4 regions of the Cytobacillus sp. OWB-43 genome follow, and region 1 is predicted to be linked to each of the others. Evidence: predicted binding sites of a transcription regulator. Region 1 holds the regulator's gene; each other region holds the start of a gene.

Evidence for each region. The regulator LexA, encoded in region 1, represses DNA repair genes until DNA is damaged. The targets are predictions, from matches to a motif close to CGAACATATGTTCG.
Region 2: the regulator LexA is predicted to act here: its motif matches at 3,132-3,145, upstream of U9M49_RS21090 (YolD-like family protein).
Region 3: the regulator LexA is predicted to act here: its motif matches at 5,733-5,746, upstream of U9M49_RS00485 (DNA repair exonuclease).
Region 4: the regulator LexA is predicted to act here: its motif matches at 7,282-7,295, upstream of parE (DNA topoisomerase IV subunit B).

The regions. Positions count from the first base shown of each region.
Region 1 covers NZ_JAYEFF010000001.1:604,485-612,634, reverse strand. Annotated here, with positions in the region: gene U9M49_RS03105 (recombinase family protein) at 1-439, opposite strand, end outside; gene U9M49_RS03100 (LysM peptidoglycan-binding domain-containing protein) at 454-786, opposite strand; gene lexA (transcriptional repressor LexA) at 918-1,565, shown strand; gene U9M49_RS03090 (DUF4257 domain-containing protein) at 1,762-2,046, shown strand; gene U9M49_RS03085 (hypothetical protein) at 2,771-2,956, opposite strand; gene U9M49_RS03080 (hypothetical protein) at 3,396-3,743, opposite strand; gene U9M49_RS03075 (hypothetical protein) at 4,013-4,360, opposite strand; gene U9M49_RS03070 (hypothetical protein) at 4,630-4,944, opposite strand; gene glnA (type I glutamate--ammonia ligase) at 5,237-6,571, opposite strand; gene U9M49_RS03060 (MerR family transcriptional regulator) at 6,613-7,023, opposite strand; gene U9M49_RS03055 (aminotransferase class I/II-fold pyridoxal phosphate-dependent enzyme) at 7,207-8,150, opposite strand, start outside.
Region 2 covers NZ_JAYEFF010000009.1:63,656-69,894, forward strand. Annotated here, with positions in the region: gene U9M49_RS21060 (hypothetical protein) at 1-396, opposite strand, end outside; gene U9M49_RS21065 (replication-relaxation family protein) at 393-962, opposite strand; gene U9M49_RS21070 (FtsK/SpoIIIE domain-containing protein) at 910-2,169, opposite strand; gene U9M49_RS21075 (helix-turn-helix transcriptional regulator) at 2,410-2,607, shown strand; gene U9M49_RS21080 (YolD-like family protein) at 2,620-2,880, opposite strand; gene U9M49_RS21085 (hypothetical protein) at 2,883-3,101, opposite strand; gene U9M49_RS21090 (YolD-like family protein) at 3,205-3,534, shown strand; gene U9M49_RS21095 (hypothetical protein) at 3,539-3,889, shown strand; gene U9M49_RS21100 (hypothetical protein) at 3,952-4,137, shown strand; gene U9M49_RS21105 (hypothetical protein) at 4,224-4,418, shown strand; gene U9M49_RS21110 (hypothetical protein) at 4,496-5,449, shown strand; gene U9M49_RS21115 (hypothetical protein) at 5,433-5,630, opposite strand; gene U9M49_RS21120 (N-acetylmuramoyl-L-alanine amidase) at 5,730-6,239, opposite strand, start outside.
Region 3 covers NZ_JAYEFF010000001.1:79,895-88,044, forward strand. Annotated here, with positions in the region: gene U9M49_RS00455 (ABC transporter permease) at 1-1,186, shown strand, start outside; gene U9M49_RS00460 (ABC transporter ATP-binding protein) at 1,429-2,370, shown strand; gene U9M49_RS00465 (ABC transporter permease) at 2,367-3,098, shown strand; gene U9M49_RS00470 (ABC transporter permease) at 3,099-3,785, shown strand; gene U9M49_RS00475 (sensor histidine kinase) at 3,807-4,892, shown strand; gene U9M49_RS00480 (response regulator transcription factor) at 4,895-5,506, shown strand; gene U9M49_RS00485 (DNA repair exonuclease) at 5,794-7,017, shown strand; gene U9M49_RS00490 (ATP-binding protein) at 7,014-8,150, shown strand, end outside.
Region 4 covers NZ_JAYEFF010000001.1:795,823-803,972, reverse strand. Annotated here, with positions in the region: gene U9M49_RS04010 (flavin-containing monooxygenase) at 1-1,468, opposite strand, end outside; gene U9M49_RS04005 (DUF402 domain-containing protein) at 1,814-2,356, shown strand; gene parC (DNA topoisomerase IV subunit A) at 2,644-5,076, opposite strand; gene parE (DNA topoisomerase IV subunit B) at 5,073-7,049, opposite strand; partial or broken gene U9M49_RS03990 (CoA-binding protein) at 7,379-7,793, opposite strand; gene plsY (glycerol-3-phosphate 1-O-acyltransferase PlsY) at 8,108-8,150, shown strand, end outside.

The DNA.
Region 1 (8,150 bases):
CTTTTTGAACAGCTTTTTGCATCCCTCTTTTTATTTTTACATTATGTAGTTTTCTTTGATACTCTTCAACCATGCTAACAATTTGTAATACCATAGAATCAGAATCTGAAAGTTGCAATTCTCCATTATGGGCAATTGTATAAATCTTCCCATTTTCTTTAAGTATACAATGTAAGATGGCAATTTTAGCATTTCCTCTTCCAATCCTGGTTTCATCTTGAATAAGAACAGCCTCTGCTTGATTTTGTTTAAGTAACTCCAATAATTGCAACACACCAATTCTTTCTAAATCATAGCCACTTGCTTTCTCACGTATGACTTCAACTACATTCATATCCTTCATTCTCGCTAAATGTAAAAGTTCTTCTTCTTGTCTAGCAAGAGACGTTTCCTGGGTATCCTTCGTCGTACTCACCCTGCAATATATAATTACATTCATTCTCTTTCATTCCTTTAGTCTTCTAATATCACACTAGCTAAATTTGTTTCAGATATTATTTCACCATTTGTAATGGGAAGATATACCGTATCACCAGGATGTATTTTACCTAAATGTATATGATTAAATTCTTCTACCCAAGCAACAAAGTCTTTAGAAGACATATTATGGGCATCTTTAAACTCCTCCGCTATTTTCCATAAAGAATCTCCTTGTTTTACTTCAACTTTTACATATTCCTCCTGATTTGCATTACCAGTGTTCAAAAATAATAAGAAAACCATACCGAAACTAAAAGCGATAAGAATAATAGCATAACTATAAGAATTCCACAATTGTTTTATCATTAATTGCCACCCCTGAATAGAATATATGTTCGATTTAATAATTTTAGTATAATGCGAACATTTGTTTCTGTCAATAAGAAAATTCGAACTTATGTTTGTATCTATTTACTACTGATGGTATAATAATCTTAATGAAATTGACGAAGGTGCGTGATAGCGTGAAATTATCTAAGAGGCAGCAAGATATATTGAATTTTATAAAAGATGAAGTAAAACAAAAAGGTTATCCACCTTCCGTTAGGGAAATAGGTGAAGCTGTTGGACTTGCTTCAAGTTCAACCGTACATGGCCATCTAGCCAGACTAGAGAGTAAAGGTCTTATTCGTCGAGATCCGACAAAACCCCGTGCCATTGAGGTATTAAATCTAGAAGAGAGCAACCCAATACCTAAAGTGCAAACGGTGAACGTACCTATTATCGGTAAGGTTACTGCTGGTCACCCCATTACTGCGATTGAGAATGTTGAGGAATATTTCCCTTTACCTGAAAGAATGGCTCCGAGTGATGAAAATATCTTCATGCTTGAAATTATGGGAGAAAGTATGATTGAAGCTGGCATATTAGATGGTGATTATGTCATAGTCAAGCAGCAACAAACAGCAAATAATGGAGAAATCGTGGTTGCTATGACAGAAGATGATGAGGCCACCGTTAAGCGATTCTTTAAAGAGAAGAACTTTATCCGCTTGCAACCAGAAAACCCTACTATGGAGCCGATTATCTTGCACAATGTATCTATTTTAGGCAAAGTTATTGGTGTTTATCGTCAAATACATTAAAAAAGAGTGTCATTATTGACACTCCTTTTTAATAGTTTGCAATTATCTTTATATGTTACTCATACAATTATAAAATTTGAAAAATTCAGTAAAATAGAATCATTACATCGAGACAAAAATATATTATAATGAAATTTACACCAAGAATCAACCTAAGGTCGCAAAAAAATCTCGGCTTTAGGAGTGTGAAGGAAAAATGTTAATGAACATTCTCTTCGCTGCGTTGATTGGTGGAATTGTCGGTGTTGCAGGACATTTGCAGAGATTAGGCAAACTAGTCAAGCCACGGATGACGAAAAAATTCATTTATTTAGGGTTCTTAGAAGACATCTTACTAGGAGGACTGGCGGCCGTATTTGTCATTGTGACAACAACACCGGATTCCCCCACTGCTGTTTTCATCATCTCTCTCGTATCTGGTATGGGAGGTGAGGGTATCTTAAAATTATTAGATACCCTAAAAGTAAAAGATCAAGAATAAAATTTTATTCCGTTCTTATGAACGGTTTTTTGTTGTATATAACAAGAACAAATTTTATTTAGACAACTTCGCTTTTTACCTACTATTCTAGCGCTAGAAATACCCGCTTAAACAGTTCTATTTCACCTTTATGGAAGGGACATAACACATTTTCGTTTAACGTTTTGTGTTGCTTCTTAAATTGTAATATGTATGTCTTACACAGCCCATAGAACCACTCTCCTGAAGTACTGTTCATCCATTCAATACGAGCTAATGTTTTTAAATTTGATACCTACTACTTGACATGATGTTTTATGGGTAAATAAATATTAAAGCATTTTTCATGAAAACAAATAGCTAGGATGATTAAATGCCAATTATTCAATTGATTGGTAACTTGAACGACCTACTTCATCATACATACACCTTAAATTCAGTTCATAAATGAATCAATTGCCCCCCTTGATTTTACATACCCAATAACCCACAAGTACTAAATCGCTTAAAGTAACTATTTCTCATTGATTTCGACTATCCGCATCATTACTTATAATTTTTCTTCCTATTATTAATAAATAAATCTGTAGACAAACTCATTTAAGGAGTTTATCTACAGTCTGAAGCAGCCGTTAAAACGGTATTTGAAGATGCCTTTTAGTTTTAGCAATAGTTATTTTCCCATATATAAGCTTCCATTAAAACACAGTAAAAGCACTCTCAACTTACGGGGTTCCTAAGTTCCTTATACTTCAACTGCAACAATATCATCACAACAGATCGTAGTAATTCTTACACGAGCTTTCTTGTCACAACAACAATGATCGTGACGATCATCGTGACGATCACAGTCTGCTTTAGCTAGGAAGACTAAATTACCGCGAATATCGATAAACTCCCCGAACACATGGCCGCCACCTTTAAGAAACACTCTCACATCCTCACCACGGGAAACGTTCTTAAAGAACTCATCGCAGCCACAATCCTTATTGTCGTCTTTGCTGTAATTACCACAACCGTGATTGTTGTTGTCATATCCATATGAGTCTGAATATCTTGGTCTTCTTCCAAAAAAACAATTATTATATCCCATATCTCTTCCTCCTTTCTATCATTATGTTAATACTATATGTCGAGGGTATTGGAGGTGTACGGGCTATATCCCCCTGTTAAAAGACCATTTATTTTCTCTTTGTTTCTATCTTTTAATTTGCTATCCTATCCTAACTAAAATAAAGAAGCAGCCGTTATGGCTGCTTTGGTTGGACTCTTTTTAGTATCTAATAAAGAGATACCAAGTTGAATGTTAATACTCAACAGTTATACTCCTTGCATACATATCTGTTTAGACACAATAAAGAAACTCCTAACTATCGTGTTTCAACTGCAACGATATTATCGCAACAGATCGTAGTGATTCTTACACGATTTTTCTTGTCGCAACAATCATCGTGACGATCATCGTGACGATCACAGTTAGCTTTTGCTAAGAAAACTAAATTACCGCGAACATCAACGAATTCTCCTGTCACATGGTCGCCGCCTTTAAGAAATACTCTCACATCCTCACCACGGGAGATATTCTTAAAGAACTCATCACAGCCACAATCCTTATTGTCGTTTTTACTGTAATTACCACAACCGTGATTGTTGTTGTCATATCCATATGAGTCTGAATATCTTGAGCCTCTTCCATAGAAATTATTATTACATCCCATTTTTCTTCCTCCTTTCTATGATTATGTTAATACTATATGTGGATAATAAAGGAGGTGTACGGGCTATATCATCCTATTAAAAGACCATTTTATTTTCTCTGTGGACCTTCTTTTTGTTTGTCAAACCTATCTAACTAAAATAAAGAAGCAGCCTTTATGGCTGCTTTGAACTCGATTTTTGGTATCTATTAAATAGATACCAAGTTGAATGTTAATACTAAACAGTTATAGCCCTTGCATCCGCTAAGACACAATAAAGAAACTCCTAACTATCGTGTTTCAACTGCAACGATATTATCGCAACAGATCGTAGTGATTCTTACACGATTTTTCTTGTCGCAACAATCATCGTGACGATCATCGTGACGATCACAGTTAGCTTTTGCTAAGAAAACTAAATTACCGCGAACATCAACGAATTCTCCTGTCACATGGTCGCCGCCTTTAAGAAATACTCTCACATCCTCACCACGGGAGATATTCTTAAAGAACTCATCACAGCCACAATCCTTATTGTCGTTTTTACTGTAATTACCACAACCGTGATTGTTGTTGTCATATCCATATGAGTCTGAATATCTTGAGCCTCTTCCATAGAAATTATTATTACATCCCATTTTTCTTCCTCCTTTCTATGATTATGTTAATACTATATGTGGATGGTCTTAGAGTTGTACGGGCTATATCCCCCTGTTGAAAGACCATTTTATTTTTCTCTGTGGACCTTTTTTGTTTTTCAAACCTATCCTAGCAAATATATAAAAGCAGCCATTATGGCTGCTTTTATCTGAGACCCTTTTTAGTTTCTATTAATTAGTTGAATGATGATACGAAGCAGTTATACCCCTTGCAAGAACTTCTTTTAGACTCATAAAAAGGACTCTTACTATCGAGTTTCAACTGCAATGATATCATCACAACAGATCGTAGTAATCCTTACACGATCTTTCTTGTTGCAACAATCTTTGTGACGATCATCATGACGATCATCGTGACGATCATCGTGACGATTACAGTTAGCTTTTGCTAGAAAAACTAAATTTCCACGAACATCGATAAACTCTCCGAACACATGGCCGCCACCTTTAAGGAATACTTTCACATCCTCACCACGGGAAATGTTCCTAAAGAACTCATCACATCCACAATCATTATGATCATATCCGTATGAGTCTGAATAGTTTTGATTATTATATCCCATATTCTCATCCTCCTTTCTATGGTTATGTTAATACTATATGTGGAAGATGAAGAGTTGTACGGGCTATATTACCTTGTTAAAAGACCATTTTATATTACATCTTCTTAAGTTTTTATGAAAAATCAGATGTTAAGGCTACTTCTATAAATTAAATGTAAAGAGGTTCATAATAAACGCCTCAAGGATGATCCTCACCGCTTTACTTTCTTCTATTTTTAAATAAAAAAGACTGTAGGTACCTCGATTACACCGAGTTTACCTACAGTCTGAAAAACCACTTTGGTATTATCTATTAATACATTTGTAAATATTGCTCGCGTTCCCATGGGTGAACTTGCGTTCTGAACATATCCCACTCAATTTCTTTTGCTTCAATAAAGTGCTCAAGAATATGTTCACCAAGTGCAGCAACCATTACTTCATCTTGTTTAAGAAGTTCTAGCGCGCTATAAAGTGTAGCTGGAAGATCTTTAATACCTTCAGCTTCACGTTCCTCTTTGCTCATAACATAGATATTACGGTCTACCGGAGCTGGTGGTGTTAGGTTGTTTTTCACACCATCTAATCCAGCCTTAAGAAGAACAGCCATTGCAAGGTATGGATTGGCAGCTGGGTCAACACTACGTACTTCTACACGTGTACTGACACCACGTGATGCTGGGATACGAATAAGTGGTGAACGGTTTCTTGCAGACCAAGCAACATAACAAGGAGCTTCATATCCAGGCACTAAACGTTTAAAAGAGTTTACTGTTGGATTTGTTACTGCTGTGAAACTTGGTGCATGGTTAATGATACCTGCAATAAAATTACGTGCTGTATCACTAAGTTCTAAATCACCTTTTGTATCATAGAATGCATTTACACCATCTTTAAATAATGAAACGTTACAGTGCATACCTGATCCGTTCACACCGAATAATGGTTTTGGCATAAATGTTGCGTGTAAACCGTGTTTACGTGCAATTGTTTTAACCACTAATTTAAATGTTTGGATGTTATCACATGCTGTAAGTGCATCAGCATATTTAAAATCGATTTCATGTTGCCCTGGAGCCACTTCATGGTGAGAAGCTTCAATTTCAAAGCCCATTTCTTCTAGCTCAAGAACGATATCACGACGGCAATTTTCACCTAAATCAGTTGGAGCTAAATCAAAATAACCACCATTATCATTAAGCTCTAAAGTTGGTTCACCTTGTTGATCTAACTTAAATAAGAAGAATTCTGGTTCTGGTCCAAGGTTAAAATCTGTAAAGCCGAGGTCTTCCATTTCTTTAAGGATTCTTCTTAAGTTATTACGAGGGTCTCCCGCGAATGGCGTACCATCTGGATTATAAATATCGCAGATTAAACGTGCAACTTTTCCTTTTTCAGCTGTCCAAGGGAAGACTACCCATGTGTCTAAGTCTGGGAATAAATACATATCTGATTCTTCAATGCGAACGAAACCTTCAATTGAGGAACCATCGAACATCATTTTATTGTCCAAAGCTTTTTCAAGCTGACTAATTGGGATTTCTACGTTTTTAATTGTTCCTAAAATGTCAGTAAATTGTAATCTGATAAATTTTACATTTTCTTCTTCAGCAATTCGTGTGATATCTTCTTTAGTGAATTTTGCCACCTTGTGTTTCCTCCTTTAAAGTCAAGAAAAGATTTTTTATTTTAATGGAAAAAGCGTGATAAATCACCTTGTCTTAAAGACGATCGAGTAAACCTACCTGCTTGCATAAATTCTTTACGCAAAAGCTTTCTCAATTCGTCATCTGACAAATCGTGTCTCACTTTTTCTTCTTGCTTCTTAAATGCTTGTTCATCCATCTCTTGTTGTTGTTTCACTGTGAATAGTTGCTTTATTCCAGCCATATTGACACCTTGATCAATTAAATCTTTGATCTCTAGCAACTTATCAATATCATTCAATGAATATAGCCTTCTATTCGTATCCGTTCTAGCTGGAGTAATCAATTGGTGTTCTTCATAATAGCGAATCTGTCTTGCTGTTAGCTCAGTCAGCTGCATCACAATGCCAATTGGAAAGAGCGGCATGGAACGACGTATTTCACTTCCAGTCAACCATCTCTCCTCCTTCATTCTTTTACTTTTAATTTCTTTGTATCTTATATCCTATTATATGTCGTGTTAGATAATCTGTCAACAAAATGTTATGTTTTATCACATGGAAATCATGAAATTTTCAAACTTTTTTCCTAATACTGAAAGAAGGCAGCGTATATCCGCCTCCTTTCCCTATATTTATTAATACTTTTGAATGAGTTTTTTCTCTAATAATTGGTCTAACGCTGTACAAATGGCGATTTTCACATGAGAATAGGTTAATCCGCCTTGAACATATGCTTCAAACGGGGGCCGAATAGGTCCGTCTGCTGTTAACTCAATACTTGCTCCTTGTATAAAAGTACCCGCAGCCATAATGACATCATCCTCATATCCTGGCATATATGCTGGATAGGCAGTAACGTGAGAGTTGATTGGGGAAGCATATTGAATCGCTTGACAAAAGGCAACCATCATTTTAGCATCACCAAATTGTACTGATTGTATAAGGTCTGTTCTCTCTGCATCCCATCTTGGATTAGTTTTCATCCCAAAGTATTCGAGAATTGCAGCTGTAAAAACCGCTCCCTTCAAAGCTTGTCCTACTACATGGGGGGCTAAGAAAAAACCCTGATACATCTCCTGTAAACTATATAGTGAGGCTCCAGCTTCCGCTCCAATGCCAGGGGAAGTTAATCGATAAGAGCACGCTTCAACAAGGGCTTTTTTTCCAACAATGTAACCACCCGTTTTCGCCAATCCACCGCCTGGGTTCTTAATAAGGGAACCGGCCATTAAATCGGCACCAACATGACAAGGTTCCATTTCTTCAACAAATTCACCATAACAATTATCGACGAAGATAACGACTTCAGGGTTGATGGACTTAACAAAATGAATCATTTCTTTAATTTCATTTATTGTAAATGATGGTCTTTCCGCATAACCTTTTGAACGTTGTATACCAACCATCTTTGTTGAGGATGTCATTCTTTCTTTGAGTACCTCAAAATCAACAGTACCATCCTCTTGCAATTCAACCGCATCATACCCAATACGAAATTCTTTTAGAGACCCTACCCCTTTACCTCTTATACCGACGATTTCTTCTAACGTATCGTATGGTTTACCAGTAATATATAAAA
Region 2 (6,239 bases), on a different contig from region 1:
TAAAACCTTCAACAGCATCGGCATAATTTGTATAAGCACATAACCAAGAGCTCCATTTTGTATTCCAGTCCATGCCCTATCACTTTTACCCAACATAAAGAAAAAGCATGAACCGATAACAACAACGGAAGAAATAGGGAAGCTCAATGCAACCATCAAATCAACCAATGGATCTAAAGCGTGAGCCAATATTTCAAGAGATTTCTCTCCTAGATATTCTGTTGTCCCTACAGGGATTGCTGTAGGTGTAGCAGCAAACACCGGCTTAGCTAAAATTAATGGAATCGTAATAGAGGTACCAACCTTATTAATAATTTTACTGTTCTTTCTATTATACTCTTTCTTCTTATAATCTCCAGACAAAAATTCACCAATAGACATCGTTTCAGTTTTCATTTCAAATCCTCCCATAAGTAGATTTTAAAATTCATACCCTCGCATAGCTTTTCTAACCGGTTTCTTCTATATAAAGTAGTCGTCACCCAAACTAATTGAAATTGTGGATTAAATGTAGATAACTTTTTGTATTTTTTTATCTTTTGTACATTCTTTTGCATGGATTGTTTATTATCGATTTCTACAAAGTGGTGGATTTTATTAAGAATATAAGCTGCATCTGATACGAGGGAAAGGTTATTGAGGGTTATTTTAACTTCATTGCGCCATGTGGTAGGTCTACCGAGTGAAATGTATAGGTCATTACGCATTAGAAAGTGATTAACTTGTGTTGTTTTCTTTCTTACTTTATCAGCTTGAACAAATTCACGTCCTGATGCATTTAAATAATAAACTTTCTTTCTATCATCTGAAAAATGAGATAAATATTGGTTCAAACTTCTTAAAATTTTTTGAGCGTTGCGATCTTGGCCAAGCTTATGCATTCGTTGCAATTGTTCCCGAGTGAGATAATCACATTTCTTCAAGCTTAAAAGTATCTGTTCGATTCGTTGTTGATTCTTCAAATTTAATAACCTCCTTCGCCACATGTGGCGAAATCTGTCTAGCTATCTCATCATTACTGATGAATGGTGTTTGAATGGTATCAGTCTTTACATTTTTATATAGGCCTCTACCTGGTATCATCGGTAATTGTTCCGCACCTGTCTGACCAAGTGCTGTATTCGATGCTGTAGCATCATCTAGTACATAGCAAAGTCGAATAGGTATGTTGCGTTTAGTTTGTTGTGGAATAGATTGAGCACTAGGGTATTGTGTGGCATAAATCAAATAATATCCTGCTCCCCTCCCCTTACGAGCGATACTTGTTATTACATCCATGGCAACAGGATGATCAGTTAAGTCTGCTGCTTCATCAATGAAGATAAAGTGTCGCTCCTTGATGTCTGCCTCTGTTACATCTTCGTATCCTTTATCTACAATAGATTGGTACTCCTTGGTCATCTGTTCATCAATGGCTAGTAATATCTGTTTAGCTTCTTCTGGATCACGTGCAAAATTATCTGTTTGTTTCAGATTTTTGAATCGTTGAAATGCTGAGCCACCTTTTAAATCAATAAGATGCAAATGTGTGTGTTCTGGTTGTTGTGCTATAAGTGTTGTGACTGCCAACTTTAGAAACACACTCTTCCCATAACCAGTGGCGCCAGCGATGATAAGGTGTTTATCTTTGTCAAAATTGTGATGTATTATTGATGTTCTTGTATGGCCCACTGGTATGGACCAAGTATTTTTCTTTAAATGGGTTTCATCCCATAAATACTTTTCTGCAAGCCCTTGATTATAAACTTTAATACGCAACATGCCATCAAACGATATTTCGATTTCCTTTTTCCTTTTTGACTTTTCACCTAGATTTTTGATCTGTTTAATTATGTCTTTATTAAACTTAAGGGAAAGCAAATCAGTAAAGGAGTAATCAACCGAATTATCTTTAATATTCAAACCATCCTCTAATACATGCGCCTTATCCATTACAACTTTTGAAGACATTCCAAGTGGCAGCTGATAAATATACTCCATCCCTCCATCAATTTTTCTTTTCTTTTGAAGACGAATTGTTTTCACTTTCCTTTCTTCCCTGATTGAAAGGCCAGCGTTGTTAAATATCCTTTGTATCTTGTCAGCATCATTACTAAGACCGGATTTTTTGAGGTATGAGTAACCTGCTAAACTCCCCATTAAAGTGGTCGATACAATTTCGAAAATCACACCACCATCTCCTTTTGTATTACATAGTAATAGTTGCAAAGTAAACGCCACGAGAAAGGACTGCATCAGCCTTTTTGACTTCTATTGTCCATTAGGTCGTATTAATGTGCGCCAACCGAATTTGAAAACGAATACCTTGCCGAATGATATAGCGTATGATATTGCGTTTTTGTCCTATTCAAAAAAAATTTAAGAGGACAAAATGTTTATTTATCGAATAATAAAACTAGGTGATGTTTGATGGAAACCAAACTAAAATCAAAAATCAAAGCATCTGGTTTAAAACAAAGTTTCATAGCAGAAAACGCAAAGATATCTAAAAGTGCACTAAGTTTAATTGTAAACGGCAAATCTTTACCAACCTTAACTGCGGCTATTAGGATAGCTAGGGTATTGGATGAAACTGTAGAAAATCTTTGGGGTGATCTAGTCGAATAAAAAAGCGCCCTCCTATTGAGGTGCGCTCTGTATCGATAATATATCTATAAATTTCACTTTAATTGTTTCATAATTACTTTCAATATGTATCATTTGAGTTTGACCATCGAGTTTAACAATTTTCCCTTGTACAGGATCTCTTTGCCACAACAATATTAAGACTTCAGTTTTCTCCCTATGTGCCTCAACTACTGCATTTCCCAACTCTTCTAATTCAAATTCATCCCTTGAAGGTCTCTGTGGTTTTGACTTTTTTGGCATTTTCACTCCCATGATTAAGCTCCTCTCCTTACTTTCCTGACTGGACCAATCGATAAGACATTACTTACCTTGAAAGTGCGCTGCTGTCGCTTGGTAAAACAATATGCACGAAAGTAATCTTCGTAAACGGACAAAATTTTAATTCTTCTCTGGCTGATATCTCCCTTGTTATCCAGATAAATCATTTCTAATTCCTCTTTGTTGTTAAATCCTCTAATAAGTAAACCTTTCATCGATTAGCCCTCCCTTACCAATATTTTATACGAACTTTTGTTCGATTTCAATTGAATCCAGAACAAAAGTTCGCATATAATATTAAAAAAGGAGATGTAGTTTATGATTCGTGACCGCGGAAAAATGAAATGGCAAGGGTTCTTTATGAGCGAACATACTGAATTACTTAAGCAGATACCAAAAGAATATGAAAAAGTAAAAAAGCCAGAATTAGATGAGCAAGAACTTGAGGAAATACAGATAATAACGATGGAATCATTAAACTACACCCTTACAATCAAAATGACCATCTGGGTTGATGGGTTCACAAAAGCTTATGAGGGCATAGTAGATAAAATTGATCATATTAATATGTACATCCATTTGGAAACGAACGAATTAAAAACCTTAAAATTTCACATTGATGAAGTGATATCAGTCGAAAGGGTTTAACAACATGACTAGGATTAATGAAGCTGATCGTAATGTTCTTGAGCAAGCTATATACTTACCGATGATTATTATCATCCTTGAAAGAGATATAAAGATCATTGAGAAGTCTCCGTTTAAGATTAAACAGCCTTATATTACATTGATGGAAAACACAATAAAGAAGGTACAGCGTGATTTGAAAGAAGTTAAAGATAAGCTGAGAAAAGAAAATATGAGAGTAAACCAGATTGGACATGACGAGTCGTTTACTATGTACGAGTTCCATTACAAAGGTTATGATGAGCAGCATAATTATTTTAATCCAAGAATTAGGAATAAATGCGAGGAACTTTTAAGCTTTTACCTGAGCAAATAACAGGACTTTTTTACCTATTTTTTGTTAATATAATTACATATTATAGGAAAGAGGTATGTTTAATGAAATATGAGCCATTAGGATTTATTGATGATGGCGTTACTTATCATATTTATGCAGATAAAAACACAGTTACAGTAACTGCCAAAAAAGGAGAACTCGAAATTAAATGTATAGGAGTTACATTTAAAGAGACTATTGCAGAAGCTAAAGGACTTTTTAGTAGTGAACTTCATTCAAAAATGTAACACCCTCTCTTAATAAGATGGGTTATTTTTTTGTTAAGGAGGACTTTTGACCCATATGTGGAATTATATTCAAAAGGAGTGATATCATGAAGCCTAACCTAATATATAACGTGGTCAAAAAGCATGGTATACAGTATTATATTTTTGCAAAATCTCATCCTGTTACTGTCGTTGGTACATCTAGCAATGGTGGGATAAAAGTAGAAGGTAATACAATAAAAGAAGCATTACAGAAGGCATTTGAAGGAATGAAAGCCAATCATAGAGAGGATTTTTGTTAAATTCATTTATTAGATACTTCAGTATTATCATTATATGTTAAAATAACTATAAATTCCAAATTAAGGAGACTTATGACATGAAAGAGATAATATATTTAGATACAGATATTATGAACTCACTATTAGCTCAAATTGATGAAGGACTTATAGACTCTTTCTCAATTGAAGACGCTAAACAAACTTCTGAAACTACTGGACAACAAGCATCCAAAGGAAAGAGTGCAGGTGTAAAAGGTCAATTACGACTTGATACAGGGTGGCTACCGGGCGGTGGGGTAGCACTTGACGGGTCCTTGGGAAATACCGGAAATGAAACTACTCATGATTCTAAAACATTTCTAGAAGGTGCAAGAGATATATTAAATAAAGCTTTTCACGATCATGCATTAAACATTCTATTACAAAAATTAGATGATTTAGATCTTATAGAACCATATTTTAAACTTAATGACGGTGATATATACTTAGGAGAATCTTCATATAAGTACTATAATTTTGAACTAATTAAAAATATGACTGATGTAAAGATTCTGGAGAAAATTTTTCTAATGGACATTACGGATGCAGATATAGATGAAGCTAGACGACTTGTTCAAAAATCAAATCCAAACGCTAAAGAAAGAATTAGATTGGATTGGGCTAGGAAAGTCGTTCAAAAGTATGATTCTTATAAACCAACATTAGATATAATAACAAATCTGAACAATGTTAGTAAATATTTTTCTACCACTCTAGGTAACTCCTCTTTTATTAAAGCAGATAATTTTATAGGAATTGTAAAAAAGCAATATTTGAGAGAATCTCCTGAAGCTCTTTCTTTAAGAGTTGATCAAACAAGAGAAGTAAAATTTTTAGTAAGAATAATAGGAAAAAAAGGTAAAGTATTTGATGGCATGGGTCATGTAGAAGACTTAAAAGCTCAAGATTTTAATTTAGTACCAAATATGTTTTTCGATATTATTTTGGGGTCATTCAACATTTTGGAAGAAGGTGACTTTTTAGTAACTCCAATCGCTATTTATTACGAATAATATTAAAAATTTCATTCCTTTTCTTTTTTTCTTTATTGAAATCACTAAATTTTTCTTCAATTGAATCTTTGTTGTTTTTTGAAAATGCAGTATTTATTTTCTTCATTTCTTGATATTCTTTTTCTAATTGGTTCATTTCCACTTTTACAGAGCCAAAAACTTTACGAAAACGATTACTCATTTTATCGCCTCCTATTAATTTATAGTTTAACACTTATTAGGATATTCAAACATATAGAAATTGATTATTTTTAAGCCCTTCTGTTGAAGGGCTCTTTATTTAATTTACACGAAGCTGCTGACCCGCATAAATCGTATACTTCCCATCAAGCTTATTCCAATCGCGAATTTGCTTAATAGTACTTCCATATTTTTTAGCTAGTTCAGATACAGTTTCACCTTTTTTTACAGTGTGATAAGTAGCACCAGAAGTAATATTTAATTTACTTCCTATTTGTAATGCATCCACATTAATGCCAGGATTAAGCTTTTTAAGATTGTTAACAGTTGTGCCGTATTTTTGGGATAATGACCAAAGAGTATCACCTTTAACTACCGTATGACGATAACCTTTGCTCGGTTTTGACGTTTCCTTTTTCCTAAGGTTAAATGCTTTAACAATTCCATTAACATGACCTCTTGCAACATCATCTATAAAAGAATCTTGCTTAAGTTTAGCAGCATCCCCACTATTATCGATAAACCCATTTTCGGTTAAAATTGCAGGCATATGCGATTCTCTAAGAACATGTAGGTTTTTTTGTTTTTGCCCACGGTCATTGAAACCTGT
Region 3 (8,150 bases), 520 kb from region 1:
TACGACAATTATTACGGCACTTTTATTTGTGCTGTTAGCCAATATTACAACTATTATCGATGCTTTTTCAAATGAAGAAACACCGAAAGTGGCAGTGATAGATGAAACAAACAGTTCCATCCAAGCAATAGAACGCATAGAGGCATATACATCAGAGGAAGTCATCTTAGAAAGTGTACAACAGTCAGAAGCTGAAGTGGACGAGAAGGTAATATCTGGGGAATTTACAGGTGCACTTTACTTAACTTCTAACGGTGAAAATCTCATTAGCGGTGAATATAAATCCTTGAGTATAGCTGATACTACTATCTCTAGCTTATTGCAAACAGCTTTGCAGCAAATAAAGACAGAATTAACTGCAGAGAGTATAAATTTATCACCAGAGCAATTGCAAACATTGTATGCACCTGTATCGTTTGAGACGACTGCACTTGAGGAAAATGCCAAGTCTCAAGAAGAATTAAGTCAGGCAAGAGGTCTTGTTTATGTGGTCTTATTTTTAATTTATTTTGCTGTCATCATGTATGCGAGTATGATTGCTAATGAAGTGGCAACTGAAAAGTCATCTAGAATCATGGAAATTCTTATATCAAGTACCCCACCTGTTCAGCAAATGTTTGCTAAGATACTCGGAATCGCTCTCTTGAGTGTGACACAAATGCTGATATTAGGTTCCATTGGTTTTATTGCATTGAGAGAAAGCATGTCTAAGCTTGAAGGTGGCTGGTTCGAAGCGTTTGGGTTTAGCAACTTATCTCTTGGTATATTGGTTTATGCAGCCATCTTTTTCTTATTAGGCTATTTTTTATATGCGACCCTAGCCGCTTTTCTTGGGTCTTTAGTTAGTCGGATTGAGGATGTTCAACAAATGATTATGCCAATGACGATGTTAGTAGTTGTGGGCTTTTTACTCTCAATGTATGGTCTATCTAACCCAGATACAACTTTTATTACTATTGCCTCTTATATTCCTTTTTTCACGCCAATGCTGATGTTCTTAAGAGTAGGAATGCTTTCATTGCCGGTATGGGAACCAATATTAGGCATGGCCGTTCTTATTGTGACAACAATTATTTTGGCGATATTCGGTGCACGAGTGTATCGCGGCGGTGTCTTAATGTATGGTCGCTCATCTTCGTATAAAGATATTAAAAAAGCGATTCAATTAACGAAGAAAGAAAAATAAGTATTTACATTCAAGCTTCTCATACTTTGTATGGAGAAGCTTTTTTAGCAAAAAAGAATTGATAAATGTAGTAGTGACCATTAATCTGCCGGCTCTGCTAATGTTTATTTATCGGTTCGTAACAACTTCACCCTTTATTGAAGAAGAGGCAGTGAAGTAAAATAAATTAATGACAAATGTAACTATTTGCTTTTTGCCTTTCTTGACATACTTACACTAACAAGGCGAAAGGGTGTGAGCGGATGATTGCCTCACTAAATGGGATTGTGAAACGTTATGATTCGAAACTAGTGTTGGACTACATTGATTTGGATATAAATGAGGGTCAAATTATTGGTTTACTTGGTCCTAATGGAGCGGGAAAATCAACATTAATTAGATGCCTAACAGGAATGGAGACAGTTAATCAAGGGAATGTTACGTTATTTGGGGATGGAAAAAAACCATTTCAGAATAAAAACAAAGAAAAAATTGGTTTAGTCACGCAGGAAATATCGATTTTTCCAGAATTAACAGCACAGGAGAATGCGAACTTTTTTGCCGGAATTTACGGGTTAAAAGGGGAAATGAGAAAAAGAAGGGTGGCAGAGGCCTTAGCGTTTGTTGGATTAGCAGAACATACAAAGGGAAGGGCACAAAATTTTTCTGGAGGAATGCAAAGGCGGCTGAATATTGCATGTTCCTTAGTTCATGATCCTAAGTTTTTAATTATGGATGAGCCGACGGTGGGGATAGATCCTCAATCGCGAAACCATATTTTGCAAGCTGTAAAGAAATTACAAAGAAACGGAACGACTATTCTATATACAACGCATTATATGGAAGAGGTTGAGGCGATTGCATCAGAGGTTGTGATATTAGATAAAGGGCAAATCATTACAAGAGGAACAGTTCAAGATTTGATTCGAAACATTCAGCATGAAGAGAGAATCAAGGTAGAAGTAAGTCATCCTGAAGAAGTCTCTTTGGAGAGTATTCAGGCACTGCCAGATGTAAAACAAGTCATTAAAGATGGGAATCAAATTTTGGTTGTATCTTCTGCTAATTCAGGACACCTTGATCGTATTTTAACGATTATAAAAGAGGACTCTGGTGTTGTCGGCATTAATGTAGAAAAAGCAAATTTAGAGGATGTTTTCTTAACTTTGACTGGAAGAACCTTAAGGGATGGAGGTAGTGCATGATGCGTGTCCTAAGAACCATTCCTTATACAGTGATTCGAATGAGTAGAGACTATATTACGCTATTGTTGCTCTTAGTTGTTCCAATTATCCTTATTACCATTTTTTATTTCGTATTAGGAGACTTAAAAAATCAATACGGTGATCCTGCGTTCTATGATACAGCACAGTTAATGACACTCGTGTTTCAATTGTTTGGCGGTTCAATCGTGATTGCCCATATTCAAGATGATTTATTTTCTCCAAGACGGCAACGTTTAATGGTGGCGCCGATTAGCCGACCTTTTTATGCTCTCTCAATCTCATTATGTGGCATGTTATATTCCATTTTTCTGGGTTTTTTGTTATTTCTATTTACAGGAATAGGCTTAAAGGTGGAGTGGGGAAATGGATTTTGGGTAATGTACATCATTGGCTTATTGGCTGTACTATCAAGCCTTGTAAGTTTAATTCTTATTTTTGCAGTAAAGAACTTTAAATTAGCAGAACGGTTAAGTGAAGTATATGGAATTGGATGTATTGTGTTGGCAGGGTTGTTTTTTCCAATTCCTGATTATACGGTTATCACATTCATTAATGAATACCTTAATCCTCTATTGTTAGCTGCTAATGCAATTGGCTATGCACAAAGCAATTTATTTCCTGATGCTTATATTTATATGTTTCGGTTAGGAGTAGGAATTGTAATTACTTTTATTATTGTGTTTGTGCTCGGTAGGAGGAAGATTTAAATGACTGTTTTCCACTTTGTACTGAAGAGAAGTATTGCAAATAAAACAAGTTTGTTGATTCTATTTCTCTTCCCAGTTGTTGCGATCTTTCTGCCATCAGGAGAGTATTGGCCACATCTTCCATACGGATATCAATATTTTGGTATTTTTATTTTGTTTATTAGTTTGAAGCTCTCTGGATTAATTTTAGAAGATAGAATGAGAGGAATTGCTAAAAAGGTATCAATTGCCCCCATCAGTCATTTTAGTTATCTAGCACAAAATTTGCTAGCATATTTTTTCATTTTAATATTACAATGTCTGATTTTAGTTTATGGAGGCGTATTAATTGGGAAAGAACTTTACCAGCCCTTTTGGTTACTCATTTTATTTATTACATTTAGTATGGCATCGATTGCCTTTGCACTAATGTGGATTTCATTTTTTCGTAATAAAGAAATATCCATGTTAATTTTTATGTCGATTATCAGTATAATTGCTTTAATCGGTGGCGTCTTGATTCCAATCGAGTTGTTACCTGAATTATTACAAAAAATAGCGATTATTTTGCCGACTTTTTGGCTAGCTTGGGGTATAGACTGGATTGTTTTTGGTGGCGAACTGAAGGAGTTTCTGCTTGTGAATGGAATGCTTATTTTGTATATGTTTTTATTTTTAATTACAGGAAGTGCGAAAAAATTGCATTGATAGCTGAGGAGAGGTGTGCATATGAGAGTGTACGAGCGATATTTCAGATTTGTGATATTTTGGCGAATAGTACAATTACTTATCCTAGCACATCTTTGGCTCACAAGTACTGCTGGCTTTGAGGCAATTGTTTTTATCCTGCTTTTGCTCATTGTTATGAGCATACGTATAAGATTTTCTATACCAAAATGGAGTTTTATTATTGAAATAGTCCTCTGTATCGTTTTCATTCCATATTTTCCGTTTGCCCTATACGGTTTAGCCATCGCTATTTTCGAAGCAGCAATAGTTGGGAAGTGGTGGTTGGTTTTCCCAATGACGATTTTCATGATTGCTTACTCTGCCTTTGATATGACTTTGATCTGGTATAGTTTACTCACAGTATTAGTCGGAAGCTTCACTTATCAGTCAATGAAAGAACGTAAGCAACTAGAAAAGGCTTTAGACAAGGAAAGAAAAGAAAAGCATGAGCTTGAACAGATCAAGATGGAGCTTTTAGAAGCTTATTTTGAGGTGGAAAAGGCAGCAGAACTGAAGGAAAGAAATCGGATTTCAAGAGAACTGCATGACCACCTGGGGCATGATTTAACAGGTGCCCTTCTAGCTATTCAAGCATATGAACAAGTAGAAAATAAAAATCAAGCACACACCCTTTTGGAACAGGTGAAAATCAGGCTTTCAAGGAGTACAACGAGATTAAGAAATACAGTTCATAATCTCACACCAGTTACTTATATAGGTGTTGATAGGTTGCAAAGAATCGTAGTAGATTCAGAGCCATTACTCATAGATTTTCAATATAATGGAAATGTTGAAAATGTATCTTCTCAATCTTGGGTGATGTTGGAAGCGTGTCTTAAGGAAGCTATTACAAATGTAAGTAAATATAGTAATGCGACGAAAACGAAAGTTGAACTTGATATTACTGAAACACTTGTAAGGTTGAAAATCCATGATAACGGTACCAATACCCAAAAATCAGTGAACGGAAGTGGACTAAGAAGTTTACAATTAAGGGCAAGAATGTTAAAAGGAAGCTTTACAATTGATCGTCAAAATGGGTACTTGCTCGTATGTGTTTTACCTTTACAGAGAAGGGGGAAGTAGCTATGGATATATTAATTGTGGATGATGATCGTTTAATTTGTCAGAGCTTACAATTACTTCTCGATAAAGAAGAAGATATAAAAATTGTTGGTGTGGTCGAAAATGGAAGTGAAGCGATTTCTTTTTGTGAGAAAGTGCAGTTAGATGTTATTCTAATGGATATCCAAATGCCGGTGTTGAATGGAATTGAAAGTACCAAGGTTATAAAAAGAAACTGGCCACATATTAAAATAATGATGTTGACAACCTTTAAAGACGAAATGAATATTCGGCTTGCTTTAAAAGCAGGTGCTGAGGGCTACATCATAAAATCTAGTAAGATTAAAGATATGGCCAAACAGATTCGTGCAATCGGATCAAATGCGAGGGTTCTTACTCCGGAAGTACTTGATAAACTTGTGCTACAAAATAAGTCAGATGGGTTCTGGGCATTAACCGAAAGGGAGAAAGACGTAATGGAACTTGTGGTGGAAGGTTTATCGAATAAAGAAATATCGAAGCAGCTTTATTTAAGTGAAGGAACCGTACGTAATGTTCTTTCTATTGTTCTTGATAAACTGGAGCTACGCGATCGTACACAACTAGCCATTTACTATTGGCAACGGCAAAAATAGGGTGTCAACTCGAATCTTACACCGCATGTAGAGAAAAGCAGTTGATTATTATCTAAACAAAACCGGGAGATGAGTCCGGTTTTTCTTATGCGATAAAAAACGAATATTTCTTAATAGAATTTAGCAAGTTGATATAAAGGTCGAAACTACCATTATGGTGACGGAGCTGAGTCGTCTAATCCCTTCATTAAAATTGAACATTTTTAATTCTACAATCGACCAAGTAAGAACGTGCATTCGCTTTTGGTTTGCGTTAAAATAAAAGAAAAATGTAAGAGGGATAAAAAATGGAGCCTATCAAATTTATTCATGCTGCAGATTTACATTTAGACAGCCCTATGGTGGGATTAAAAGACTTACCCGACTTCATATTTGAGCGGTTAAAGGAAAGTACATTCCGTTCATTTATTAAGCTCATTGATGTTGCAATAAGTGAAAAAGTTGATTTTGTTATCTTAGCGGGAGATTTATATGATGCAAGTGATCGGAGTATAAAAGCACAAAACATCTTGCGAGAACAGATGTTACGTTTACATAAGGCTAGAATTCGTGCATTTATTGTTCATGGTAACCATGATCATCTAGGTGGAGAGTGGATTAAATTAACGATGCCAGAGAATGTATTTATTTTTGGTGAAATACCAGAAGTAACTAGATTTAAAAAAAAAGATACAATTATTCATCTTTATGGCTTTAGTTACAAAGAACGACATGTCGATGAAAGAATGGTTCAGCTTTATCAGAAAGAAGAAGCGGCTGGTTATCATATCGGCATTTTACATGGCAATTTGGAAGGATTAACAGAACACGGGAACTATGCACCGTTTACGATTTCTGACTTGATAGAAAAGCAGTTTGATTATTGGGCCCTTGGTCATATACATAAAAGAGCTGAAATCAATACAGTGCCGCCAATTATTTATCCAGGGAATATACAAGGACGACATAAAAAGGAAACAGGTATAAAGGGTTGTTATTTAATAGAATTACAAGAGCATATTTGCGAGAAGCGATTTATTGAGACAAATGATGTGGTTTGGGATGAAGTGGTCCTTGATTGTAGTTCATTCAATTCTTTTGAGGTTTTATTATCAAATTGTATCAAATTGTTAGAATCAAAAAGAAGAGAAGGAAAAGCCATTATACTTAAATTAGAATTACAACACTTGAGTATGAGTGAAATAGAAGAAAAGGCCTTTAGGTCAGGTGAATTAATAGAATTTCTCCAAGAAACTGAACGAATACAACAATCCTTCGTTTGGGTAAATGAGTTAAAAGTTAAAAAGCAGTTAGTGTGGGATGAGGAAAGTTTACGAAGTCAGTCACCTTTTTATAAAGAAATGTTAGATATAGCAAATGAAGAAATAGTACTGAAGGCATTATCCCCATTATATAGGCATAAACAAGCAAGTCGATGGATAGATGAAATATCACAAACAGATCAAAAAGAAATTGTTGCAGATGCAAAGCAATTGTTACTTGAACTATTAGTGGAGGGGGTGAACGAATGAAGCTTAAAGGTATGGAGATCTATGGTTACGGAAAATGGGAAAATATCAAAATTAAACAGTTAAACGATTTTCATTGTTTTTACGGGCAAAATGAAGCGGGTAAATCAACACTGATGTCTTTTATTCATAGTATGTTATTTGGTTTTCCATCTAAAAAAGGAAATGAAAGAAATTATAAACCTAAGAATAGTAGTCAATATGGTGGAAAATTGATTTTCACTTTACCAGATGGTCATGAAGCAATGATTGAGAGAGTAAAGGAAAGAACACCGGATGAAGTGAACGTTGTGCTCAGTTCCGGAAGAAGCGGTGGTTCTACGTTATTAGAGGAATTGCTCCAAGGGATGGACCAACCATTATACCGAGCGATCTTCTCTTTTGACCTGTTTGATATTCAAAATGTGCAATCATTTAGTAAAGAAGATTTAGGGCATTTTTTATTTTCTTCCGCGGTTGTTGGAACAGATGGCATTTTAAAGGCAGAACAATATTTGCAGAAGCAACTCGATTTGCGTTTTAAGCCATCTGGAACAAAGCCAGTTTTAAACAGCGGTTTAAAAGAGCTAAAAAAAGCATATGAAAATCTAAAAAAAGCGGAAAAAACGAATAACCTTTATAAAGAACGAACTGAGAAAAAAGAAGAATTAATTTATAATAACGAACTACTTGAACAAGAAGTGGAACAGTTAGAAGCGATGCTAAGCTCTTTAAGGAAGTGGTTTACGGTTGAGGAAGTATATCTTCATTATTTAAGTTTACTAGATGAAGAAAGTCAATTAGACGTAGATGAATTTCCAATAGATGGGTTAAAGCAATTAGAGGCTATACAACAGAGTAAGGAAGTATTAGAAGACCAAAGAAATGAACTCATCATGAAAAGAAGTACCCTTGACGAAAAATTAATGAATGCAGGATTACAGAAGCAAATACTTGAAAATAGAGCAGAAATCGAAGCTGTTTGCGAACTGAATACTGTCAGAGAGAATCAAGTGCAGACGAAGAATGAATGGCAACTCGAAATAAAAGCTTTGGAGGAAGAATTGCAGCATATGTCAGATAAGCTGCATATGCAAATATCTGACGAAGAGATTTTATCTTTTGATACGAGTATGTTTCAAAAAGAACTTATCTCT
Region 4 (8,150 bases), 190 kb from region 1:
GTCTATATACTTCTTCACAGTGGATACGCCATGTTTCTTCTTGTTGCGCATTAGCTTCTACCATTTCGATTCCCTCTGCCTCTATATAAGCAATAAAACGGTCAATCCAATCCACATGCTGTTCAATACTTGTCGGCATATTTGTTGCTACAGATGGACTTTGTGGTCCAGTAATCATAAACATATTCGGGAAGAGGTTAGTGGCAACACCTAAATAAGTTGATACATTAGCTCCATGTTCCCATTTCTCCTTAAGTGATTCTCCTCCACGTCCTTTAATATCCATCGTTAATAATGGTCCGGTCATTCCATCATAACCTGTAGCGAACACAACCATATCTAAGGGATACTCTCTGCCTGTTGTGCAAATACCCTTTTCACTGAATTGTGTTATAGGCGCAGATTTTACATCGACAAAATGGACATGTGGCAAATTAAATGATTCATAATAATTTGTATCAAGAACTAGACGTTTAGTGGCAATTGGATAAGTGGGTAACAATTTTTCTGCTAACGATTGATCCTTAACAACTTGTTTTATCTTATCTCGAACAAATTGACTAAGTGTTTCATTAGAGGTTTCATTAATTAATAAATCATTATAAGTGGCACTTATCTCAAAGCCACCTTTCTTCCATGCTGTTTCATAAATTTCCTGCCGTTTAAATTGATTTTCCTCTAAGGCAGAAATCGGTCGTGAAAAAAAGGGATAACCAGTATGAGATTGAAACATTTTCTTTCTTGTATCTAATCGATTTGCTTTATATTCATTGATTTCTTCTTCTGTGTAAGGGTGATTTTGTGCAGGAATCGCATATTGAGGAGTTCTTTGGAAGCTATATACTTCCGCTGCTGTTTCTGCAATAACCGGTAAACTTTGAATTCCACTTGAACCATTACCAATAATCCCTACTTTCTTGCCATGAAAATCTACTTCGTGATGTGGCCAAGTACCTGTGTGATAGCTTTCACCTTTATACTGACTATAACCTGGTATTTTCGGGATATTCTTCGCATGTGCTGACAGACAACCGACAGCTGTAATGAAATATTTACATATCAATTGTCGACCATCTTGTAAATACACTCTCCATTGTGTAATTTCTTCATCAAAATGAGCCGCTCTTATTTCTGTTTCTAACTCAATATCCTCTCTCAGTTGTAAGCGATCTGCTACAAAGTTTAAGTATTCGAGAATTTCTGGTTGAGTCGGATAACGAGAACGCCAAGACCATTCTTCATATAACGTTTCAGAAAAGGTAAAATTATACGTATGGCTCTCTGAGTCACACCTCGCACCAGGGTAGCGGCTCCAATACCAAGCTCCCCCTACACCAGCTCCCTTTTCAAACACTCGGACACTTAAGCCACGTTCTCGTAATCTGTAGAGCATATACATGCCAGAAAACCCAGCACCAACAATGATTGCATCATAGGAAGGGAAATCTTGATGATTGTGATTGTCCATCAATTACTCACACCTTTCCACTTAAATGATTGCGCTTACATTTTATAGGTTTTGTCGAAAATATTCTGACTATTAATAGTATTAGACCTCCTATTGTAAAATTCCTCTATCCTCAATTAAATTTTTTCTCACTAATATAGCTCAGTAAAAGGAAGCATATTAATTTTAGAGGTAACAGCATTACTTATGAAATATCTTCGGTAGTATCTAATATTTCAAATAAAAGTGATGATATGTTGAATAAATCTTTAATATAGAATTTCATCCAATAATTTTGTTTAATATAAGTAAACTCGTTACAATCAAATGCTATAATTCGCATAAAAACTTGCGTGGGGGATGATGATGCTAAAGAGGAAGTTCGGAGATCGTTCAGATTGGAAAAGAATTGATAAAAGGAAATATTCACAGGCTTTCCTCAATACCAAAAACTTTAAGGGTCACATAACTTTATTACATGCACTATCCGTTACCTCACCATTATGTGTAAGTTATGGGAGAAAGAAATTATGTATAGTGGATGATGGATATATGTGGCTTCAACAATTTCCTTTAAGAAAAAACCATACAGTAACTACGATGTTCGATTCTAAAGGGAATATCATTCAGTGGTATATAGACATATGCCTCCATTATGGAATAGACAATAATATTCCATGGATGGACGATTTATTCTTAGATATTGTTATATTACCAACCGGGGAATTATATGTTTTGGATGACGACGAACTTGAAGATGCGCTAAAAAATAATATTATTAATCAACCTCTATATGATTTAGCTTGGAAAGAAGTAAAAATCATTAAAAGTTTAGTTAGAGCTGGAAACTTTAATTTGTTAAAATTGTCGAACACCCATAAAAAAATTCTATCTAAAATTTTGAAGTAACTACGATTAAATGAACAGAAGTTCTGTCTATTTCCGTTCATTAATCATGAAGATTAGATAACTAGAAGACTTAACATTAATAAAAAAATTATTTACTTTACACAGTAATCTTCCCTGTTGACCAAGAAACGTTAGAGGGATGCCTTCAGTGTTTTTTCAATACTAAAATGATCAACTAAAAGAATGATAATGCACATTAAAAAAGTACATCACTTTTATGAGTGTGTACTTTTTTAATAATGTGTCATTAAGTTAAATACAACCTTTCAACTTTTTGAAGAAATCGTTTATGTTTGTTCCTTTGTCTCAGTCCATAAATGAATAATTGCACCATTTTCTTCTTCATCTAATATAAACGATCCGTTGGAGTAGCGATCATTGTATCTAAGTTCATTCATTGCTATGGACTCGATTGTCCCTTTTTCACTTTCAACAAATGCTGTTTCATGATTATTCGTTATAACCATACCAACAATGCGATGCGGATGTTTTTTCAATTCGCGTAACATCACTACACCTCGTTTTGCCCTTGATGTTTGTTCAAACTCTTGCAGTTTCATTTTTTTCACTGCCCCGCGTTGCGTCGCAATGACAACTGCTTCTTCTTTCTCATTACTAATCATTTTTCCAGAAACAACATAGTCATCATCTTTTAGATTGATTCCTTTTACACCCGCAGCTCTTGGGCCTACTAAGTTTACTTCTTTCTCATGAAACCTGAGACCATAACCTAAATGAGTTGTGAGAAACACATCATGCTCGCCATGTGTTAGGTGAACATCGACAACCTCATCATCACCTTTTAGGTTAAGTGCAACGAGCGCTTTTGAAAAGCGTTGAGCTTTATATGATTTTAATTCGGTTTTCTTCACCATACCGTTTTTCGTAATAAATAATAATGTTGCATTCTCTTGTTCAAAATCAGTAATAGGGATTGCGTGAATGATACATTCATCACGATCGATGGCAATGATATTGGCAATATGTTGACCCATGTCCTTCCAGCGGATGTCAGGTAATTGGTGCACAGGACAATATAAGTAGCTGCCTTTATTCGTGAATAGAAGTAGAACATCCGTTGTATTCATCTCTAGCTTTGTTAATAAACGGTCGGATTCCTTCATCGCTAAATCTTGTCCATTTGAAGCTGAATAAGAACGCTGGCTTGTCCGCTTAATATACCCATCTCTTGTGACAGTAACAATCACATCTTCATTTGCTACAAGAACTTCTAGGTTAATTTTAATTTCTTCTATTTCTGCTTCAATTACTGTTCTTCTATTGTCTTCAAATTTCTTCTTCACTTCACGAAGTTCTTTTTTAATCACTGATGCGAGTTTCTTGTCACTGGCAAGAATCGATGTGAGTTCCTCTACTTTGGCCGCTAATTCCTCTGCTTCTGCACGCAATGCAGTGATATCTGTATTCGTCAAACGATATAGTTGTAATGAGACGATCGCTTCTGCTTGAGGCTCTGTAAATTGATACTCTCTCATTAAATTCTCTTTCGCGTCACGCTTATCTTTTGAAGCACGAATCGTCGCAATGACTTCGTCTAATATAGATAATGCCTTGATTAGGCCTTCAACGATATGCTGACGTGTTTGAGCCTTTTCTAAATCGAATTGTGTTCTACGTGTGACAACCTCTTTTCGATGGTCAATGTAGGCATCTAGTAAGGGGACTAGACCCATCGTTTTCGGATGACGGTTATGAATAGCCACCATATTAAAGTTATACGGGATTTGCAGATCAGTATATTTATATAAATAATGTAAAACCCCTTGTGGGTCAGCATCCTTCTTTAATTCAACGACAATTCTTAGCCCTGTACGATCCGTTTCATCACGGACTTCAGCGATTCCTTCGATTTTACGATCGAAGCGAAATTCATCCATTTTCTTCACTAAGTTCGCTTTATTTACTTCATAAGGGATTTCAGTAATGACTATTTGCTTTCTACCACCACGAATATCCTCGAAATCTACTTTACCACGGATAATAATTTTACCTTTGCCCGTTTCATAGGCTTTCTTAATGCCTTCTACACCTTGTATGATTCCACCGGTAGGAAAATCAGGTCCTTTTATATACTGCATTAAATCATCGACAGTACTTTGTGGACGATCCATACGATGAATAACAGCATCAATAACTTCTCCAAGATGATGAGGTGGGATTTCCGTTGCATATCCGGCAGAAATCCCTGTTGATCCATTTACAAGTAAGTTGGGATAACTAGCTGGTAAAACGGTTGGTTCATTCGAAGTATCATCAAAGTTCGGAATAAAATCAACCGTTCTTTTTTCAATATCATTTAAGAGTGCAGAAGAAATAGAAGATAATCTCGCCTCTGTATACCTCATCGCAGCAGGTGGATCATTATCGATACTACCATTATTGCCGTGCATTTCAATAAGAAGCTTGCGCAACTTCCAATCTTGACTCATACGCACCATGGCATCATATACAGAGGAGTCACCATGTGGGTGAAAATTACCAATCACATTACCGACCGTTTTTGCCGATTTTCTAAAACCTTTATCATGCGTATTACCTTCAACATGCATGGCATATAAGATACGACGCTGCACGGGCTTAAGCCCGTCTCTCGCATCAGGTAATGCTCTATCTTGTATAATATATTTACTATATCTGCCAAATCGGTCACCAAGGACATCTTCTAACGGCAGATCACGAAATTGTTCTGCTTTGTTCATGAATCTAACTCCTCAAGCGTCGAAATGTTTTCATTTTCTAAAATGCTGCCATCTTCTTCTAATCCGAATGCGACATTTGTTTCAATCCATTTCCTCCGTGGTTCAACTTTATCACCCATTAAAGTGGTAATTCTACGTTCCGCTCTCGCAGCGTCATCAATTTTCACACGGATGAGCGTTCTCGTTTCTGGATCCATCGTTGTTTCCCATAATTGGTCAGCATTCATCTCACCAAGTCCTTTATAACGCTGAATAATATAGCCTTTACCAACCTTTTTAATCGTATCAGGAAGCTCTTCATCACTCCATGCATACTCTATTACTTCTTTCTTTCCAGAACCTTTACTCACTTTATACAATGGTGGTAAAGCAATATAGACTCTACCTGCTTCTAGTAACGGCTTCATATAGCGGTAGAAGAAGGTCAGTAAGAGCACTTGAATATGGGCTCCATCGGTATCAGCATCCGTCATAATAATCACTTTATCGTAATTAATATCTTCAATCGTAAAGTCACCACCGACACCCGCTCCAACAGCGTGTATAATCGTGTTTATCTCTTCATTTTTAAAGATATCTGCGAGCTTTGCCTTTTCAGTATTTATTACTTTACCTCTTAATGGCAATACTGCTTGAAACCTTCTATCGCGCCCCTGCTTTGCTGAACCACCCGCAGAGTCACCTTCTACTAAATATAATTCGTTTCTTTCTGGGTTACGTGATTGAGCAGGTGTCAATTTCCCTGACAGAACCGCTTCAGCCCGTTTCTTCTTCTTTCCGCCTCTAGCGTCTTCCCTTGCTTTACGTGCTGCTTCTCTTGCTTGAAAAGCTCTAATTGCTTTCTTAATTAATAAAGAGCTTGTATCTGGATTTTCTTCAAGGAAGTAAGAGAGATACTCTGATACAACAGCATCGACAGCTGAACGCGCTTCGCTTGTTCCGAGCTTGCCCTTTGTTTGTCCTTCAAATTGTAACAGTTCTTCGGGTACACGTACTGAGACAATCGCCGCAAAACCTTCTCGTAAATCAGTTCCTTCTAAGTTCTTATCTTTCTCTTTTAGAAGCTGAACTTTACGGGCATATTCATTGAACACCCTAGTCATCGCTGTTTTAGCTCCAGCTTCATGTGTCCCTCCATCTTTCGTACGAACATTATTGACAAAAGAAAGGACATTTTCTGAAAAACCATCATTAAATTGGAAGGCAAAATCAACTTCAATACCATTATGCTCCCCTTCAAAACTAACTACTGGATGGAGCGTATCTTTTTCTTCATTTAGGTACTGAACAAATGCTTCAATCCCATTTTCATAATGATAAATCTCTTTAAGATCATGACGTTCATCCGTTATCTCGATTTTCATCCCTTTTAAGAGAAAAGCGGATTCACGTAATCGTTCACTTAGCACTTCAAAATTATATGTAGTTGTTGAGAAAATTGTCGAATCTGGTTTAAAGTGGATCGTTGTCCCTACTTGATTCGTTTTACCAACCTTCTCAAGCGTGGTTACTGGCTTTCCGCCGTTTTCAAACCGCTGTTCATAAACAATTCCATCGCGTTTAATTTTAACGACTAACCATTGTGATAAGGCGTTAACAACTGAAGCACCTACACCATGAAGTCCACCACTTGTTTTGTATCCACCTTGGCCAAACTTTCCTCCAGCGTGCAACACAGTCAATATGACTTCGGTTGTAGGTTTGCCCATCTTGTGCATTCCGGTCGGCATTCCTCGACCTTTATCTTGAACACTAATTGAATTGTCTTTATGTATTTTGACAATGATATGATCGCCGAAACCTGCAAGTGCTTCATCTACAGCGTTATCGACTATTTCGTATACAAGATGGTGTAGCCCTCTTGCATCCGTACTTCCAATGTACATTCCGGGACGTTTTCTAACAGCTTCTAATCCCTCAAGTACTTGTATGGCATCATCATTATAGTCAAATACTTCCTGATTTTTTGCCACAAGCATTCCCCTTTCATCTCTTCAAAAACCATCTATTGTCTATCAATCCGAGTCGGCAATAGAGTTTGATTATATCATAACCGCGCCTTTATGCACCTCTCTACAATAGATATCGGTTTATTATTCCATTCTTATTCACTATATTCCTTCTTATCATGCGAGTCGTATGCATATATGTTCCCCATTGTAACATGCATTAAGGTCATGTATATACTGTTGCAAGAGGCGAATAAGAACAAACGTTCTAATCATTATATCATATTTATACGTCTAAACCGCATATGAAAGAAAAAGCATGAAATCAATGTCATGATCCCATGCTACAAATGTTATTTTGTTAGCGCATGCTCTACTTTAATGCATCGATCCATGATCACGGTATAACCAGCATCACTTAACTGCTGAAATACGTCTTCATCTACAACACCTAGCTGAGTCCAAAAAAATGGGACAATCAATATTTTGAAATTCACTCGCAAGACTTGGCAAATATTCCGAACGTCTAAAGACATTAACAATATCCACTTTGCCTTCTATTTCAGCTAATGATGCAACCGCTTTTACACCTAATACTTCCTTAACTTTGGGATTAACAGGGATGATTTCGTAACCACTTTTTTGCATGGCTTCACTTACCATATAGGATGTACGATTAGGTTTATCACTTAAACCTACGACGGCAATCCTCTTTGCTTGTTTTAACATCTTTCCGATTTCAGTTCTTGATGGGTTTTCTATACTCAATACATTCACCTCTTATTTTGAACTCTACACTATTTTATCTGAATTAAAGTATAAATGCGAATAGATCGCAATGCTGTTCTTTCTGACATACAGCTTCATCTTTTTTATAAAGCTTTCCTTTTCGCTAAATATCACGTAATCCACTTAACAAAAAAGTTCTTTTCTACTAATTTTAATCATATATCTATTTAACATTCGTTTCATACTAGGGTAATCTTTGCAATTGAAAAGATATTTTAAAAGCAACATAGTACATTCACTTATTTACGTGGTACAATATAAGAACTGTATTTTTATTCCGTGGGGGAGAGTTTATGACATTTGAAGTAATCATCGTTTTTCTTATTGCTTATTTAA